2 regions of the Variovorax sp. 160MFSha2.1 genome follow, and region 1 is predicted to be linked to the other one. Evidence: predicted binding sites of a transcription regulator. Region 1 holds the regulator's gene; the other holds the start of a gene.
What was found. Region 1 encodes HrcA, which represses chaperone genes, less so after heat shock. Its sites were predicted from a motif close to TTAGCACTCNNNNNNNNNGAGTGCTAA; they were not measured.
Positions count from the first base shown of each region.

Region 2: ABL838_RS06055 (co-chaperone GroES) is a predicted target of HrcA. The motif match lies at 1,116-1,142, and genes of this name have one in related genera.

Region 1 is NZ_CP157624.1:5,655,333-5,657,721, forward strand. It holds gene greB (transcription elongation factor GreB) at 1-165, opposite strand, end outside; tRNA gene ABL838_RS25985 (tRNA-Arg) at 221-297, opposite strand; tRNA gene ABL838_RS25990 (tRNA-Arg) at 414-490, opposite strand; tRNA gene ABL838_RS25995 (tRNA-Ile) at 574-650, opposite strand; gene hrcA (heat-inducible transcriptional repressor HrcA) at 682-1,689, opposite strand; gene ABL838_RS26005 (NAD kinase) at 1,721-2,389, shown strand, end outside.
Region 2 is NZ_CP157624.1:1,416,889-1,419,277, forward strand. It holds gene groL (chaperonin GroEL) at 1-704, opposite strand, end outside; gene ABL838_RS06055 (co-chaperone GroES) at 736-1,026, opposite strand; gene ABL838_RS06060 (response regulator) at 1,624-2,389, shown strand, end outside.

The DNA.
Region 1 (2,389 bases):
CTTCGGGCGCTCCTCGTCCATCAGCTGCAGCAGCTCGTCGCGCAGGCGCGCGTAGCCTTCGGGGGTGATGTAGTTCTTGCCGCCCGCAGGAAGCGGAGGCGAGGCACCGTCGGCGCCGTCGTCGTCTGCGTCGGAATCCGTTTCCTTGGTGAATGCCTTGTTCACGCCAAACCTCCAAAAGAAAAAAGCCCGCAACTCGCGTTGCGGGCTTTCTTTATAGTGGTGCGGCTGGCAGGAATCGAACCCACGACCCCTTGGTTCGTAGCCAAGTACTCTATCCAGCTGAGCTACAGCCGCACAGCTTGCGATTATAGCCCGCTTTAATGGCCATTCCCGAACTATTCGGGTTAATTGGAGCGAAAGACTAAAAAAGAAAAATGCCCGGAAGACGAATCTTCCGGGCATTTTCAAGATGGTGCGGCTGGCAGGAATCGAACCCACGACCCCTTGGTTCGTAGCCAAGTACTCTATCCAGCTGAGCTACAGCCGCGAAGCTTTCGATTATAGCCTGATTTTTGGCTGCTCCCCGAAAGCATGGCAAGACGTTGCAATATCGAATCGCCGAAGGGAGGGTGGTAGGCCGTGCTGGGCTTGAACCAGCGACCAACGGATTATGAGTCCGCTGCTCTAACCAACTGAGCTAACGGCCCACGCGGCACGATTCTATTCGCGCAACCGGGCCTACTTGCGATGGCTCAGCGCATTGGTCACCAGGCGCGACGTGATGTCGACAATCTGGATCATGCGCTCATACGGCATGCGAGTCGGTCCGATCACGCCGAGCGTACCCACGACTTCCCCGTCGACCTCGTAGTTGGCGCTGACGATGGAGAGCTCCTCGAACGGCACCACCTGGCTCTCGCCGCCGATGAAGATGCGCACGCCCTCGGCCTTGCTGGATACGTCGAGCAACCGCATCAGCTGGGCCTTCTGCTCGAAGAGTTCGAAGGCGCGGCGCAGTTGCCCCATGTCGCTGGAGAAATCGCTCACCGCCAGCAGGTTGCGCTCGCCGGAGATGACGACGTCGTCCTCCTGCGCCTCGGTCAGCACTTCCGAGCTGACCTGCACTGCCGCCTGCATCAGAGTGGCGATCTCGCCGCGCAGCTTTTCTATCTCGGACTGCAGCCGGTCGCGCACCTGTTCGATGGTCAGCCCGGCATAGTTCGCATTGATGTAGTTCGAGGCCTCGACCAACTGCGACTGCGAGTAATCGGCCTCCGGAAAGATCACCCTGTTCTGCACGTCGCCATCGGGCGAGACGATGATCACCAGCAGTCGCTTCTCCGACAGCCGCAGGAACTCGATCTGCTTGAACACCGACGCACGCCGCGGCGCCATCACCACGCCCACGAACTGCGACATGTTCGACAGCAGGTGCGCCGCATTGGCGATCACCTTCTGCGGCTGGTCGGGCGCGAGGCTGGGCGCGGTCATCTGCTCGCGCTGTGCCGTCAGCATGGTGTCGACGAAGAGGCGATAGCCGCGGTGCGTGGGAATGCGCCCGGCCGAGGTGTGCGGGCTGGCGATCAGCCCCAGCGCCTCCAGGTCGGACATGACGTTGCGGATGGTCGCCGGCGACAGATCGAGCCCCGAGGAGCGCGACAACGTACGCGACCCGACGGGCTGCCCATCGGCTATGTAGCGCTCGACGAGCGTCTTGAGCAGCAACTTGGCACGGTCGTCCAGCATTGCAAGATTTTAGTGTTGTAATTTGTGAGATATGACCTCACGCTTTCGTCACGTCGCCCTGATCGGCAAATACCAGGCTTCCGGCGCCCGGGCGCAGGCGGATGCGCGCGACAGCGTCATGGAAGGCATCGGAGCCTTTCTGGAATCGCAGGGTTGCACGGTCTATGTCGAGCGGCCGACGTGCGAGGAAGCCGATGCCGGCGCCCCCGCCCATCCGCGCTACGCCGCCCTCACCGTCGAGGAAATCGGCCAGCGCTGCGACCTCGGCCTGGTGGTCGGCGGCGACGGCACCATGCTGGGCATCGGCCGGCAGCTCGCGAGCTACGGCATTCCGCTGATCGGCATCAACCGCGGCCGGCTGGGCTTCATCACCGACATCCCGCTCGACAACTACCAGGCCACGCTGATTCCGATGCTGGCCGGCGAGTACGAGGAAGACCACCGCAGCCTGATGCAGGCCAAGGTCGTGCGCGACGGCGCCTCGGTGTTCGATGCCTTCGCCATGAACGACGTGGTCGTCAACCGCGGCGCCACCTCCGGAATGGTCGAGCTGCGCGTGTCGGTGGGCCGCCATTTCGTGGCCAACCAGCGCGCCGATGGCCTGATCATCGCCACGCCGACGGGCTCGACCGCCTACGCGCTATCGGCCGGCGGCCCGCTGCTGCACCCCGCGGTGCCGGGCTGGGTGCTGGTGCCGATC
Region 2 (2,389 bases), 2.5 Mb from region 1:
GGCAGCAGGTCACGGATGTTGCTGATCTTCTTGTCGAACAGCAGGACGAACGGGTTGTCCAGGATCGCCGATTGCTTCTCGGGATTGTTGATGAAGTAGGGCGACAGGTAGCCGCGGTCGAACTGCATGCCTTCGACGACGTCGAGTTCGCTGTCCAGCGACTTGCCGTCTTCCACGGTGATCACGCCTTCCTTGCCGACCTTGTCCATCGCGTCGGCGATGATCTTGCCGATGGTTTCGTCGCTGTTGGCCGAGATCGAGCCGACTTGAGCGATTTCCTTCGACGTGGTGGTGGGCTTCGAAGCCTTCTTCAGCTCTTCGACCAGGGCAGCAACTGCCTTGTCGATGCCGCGCTTCAGGTCCATCGGGTTGATGCCGGCGGCCACGTACTTGAAGCCTTCGCGAACGATGGCTTGAGCCAGCACGGTCGCGGTGGTGGTGCCGTCACCGGCGTTGTCGCTGGTCTTGGAGGCCACTTCCTTCACGAGCTGGGCGCCCATGTTCTGGAGCTTGTCCTTCAGTTCGATTTCCTTGGCGACCGACACGCCGTCCTTCGTGACGGTGGGGGCGCCGAACGAGCGCTCGAGCACCACGTTGCGGCCCTTGGGGCCCAGGGTCACCTTGACTGCGTTGGCCAGGATGTTCACACCCTCGACCATGCGTGCGCGGGCTTCGCCGCCGAAGACTACGTCTTTTGCTGCCATGTCTAATTACTCCGAATGGGGATCTGTTGAATTACTTCTCGACGACCGCGAACAGGTCGTCTTCCTTCATGACGAGCAGCTCGTCGCCGCCGACCTTGACGGTCTGGCCGCTGTACTTGCCGAACAGGACGCGGTCGCCGACCTTCACGGTCAGAGCTGCCAGTTCGCCCTTGTCGTTGCGCTTGCCCGGGCCCACTGCCAGGACTTCACCCTGATCGGGCTTCTCGGCGGCTGCGTCGGGGATCACGATGCCCGATGCGGTCTTGGTTTCGCTGTCAACACGCTTGACGATCACGCGATCGGCCAAAGGACGAAGTTTCATTGCATCTCCTGGATGTATGGATAAGAAACGGGTTTGTGGTCGGGCGCCGGACCGGAGGCCGGCAGCCCATCAGCTGGAAGCGAGGGCTGTTAGCACTCGTCAGCAGCGAGTGCTAATCATAAGGGCAATCGATGACGTTTCAAGGCTGGGCGGCCGCTGGCGCCAGTTCCGCAGTCAGGAAATCCGAAATCGCACGGCCGTGCTCTTTCTGTCGCCGATGCGGCAGGAGGTGGCTTCCGGAGGCCCGGGAGGGGCGGCAGGGAACCGGGGCCATCAGTCGATGCACGGATCGATGATTCAGGCCCGACGCCGCTGCTCGCCAGGCCGGCAAGTCGCTCTTCGGGGCCAGGCAAGTGATGAGGCACGCGGGACGGCGCTCATGGGGCTGCTAATGGATTAGATCAATCAACGGCCCCGGCCCTATAAATCCCGGTTTTTCACCCGGCCTTGGGGCCGATGCCGAACTTGGCGGATCGAGCCGGTTTCCATGATTTTGCATTTGATTTTACGCAGGGCCGATGGCTCGCGCGGGCTGCGGGGAACGATGAGTTCGAGAAACGAGGCCCATCGCAGCCCGCCACCGAAAGACCCGCTCGCATGACCGCTTCCCCTCGCTGCGATGCGATCGCGGTCGTCGACGACGACCCGCGCCTGCGGCAACTGGTCGGCGGCTATCTCTCCCAGGAGGGCTACGAGGTGTTCGAGGCCGAGAACGGCAGTGCGCTTTCGTCGATCCTGCAGCGCCGCGCCATCGACCTCATCGTGCTCGACGTGCTGCTGCCGGGCGAGGACGGCTTCTCGGTCTGCAGGCGCCTGCGCGCCACGGGCACGCGCACGCCGATCATCATGCTCAGCGCGAAGGCCGAGGACGCCGACAGGATTGCGGGCCTGACGATGGGCGCTGACGACTATGTCTGCAAGCCCTGCAATCCCCGGGAACTGCGTGCCCGCATCCAGGCGATCCTGCGGCGCAGCCCTCCGAAGGAGGAGCCGGGCGGGCCTTCGATCGCGAACGAGGTCGTGCGTTTCGGGCCTTTCGAATTCAACATGGGCACGCGCACGCTTCGCAGGGACGGGCGCATCCTCGGCATCACCACCGTGCAGATCGCGATTCTCAAGGTGCTCGTGCGGCACACGGGCCAGCCGATGTCGCGGGAAAAGCTCGCGCAGGTGGCGCGCGGGCGCGAACTCGGCGCCTTCGACCGCAGCCTGGACGTGCAGGTCTCCCGGTTGCGCAAGCTGCTGGAGGACGGGGCGTTTTCCTATATCCAGACGGTATGGGGCGTGGGCTACATGTTCGAGCCCAGCGGCAAGGATGGCGGCATCCGGTATCCGTCAGGGCCCGGCCACGCGGCATCCTGGT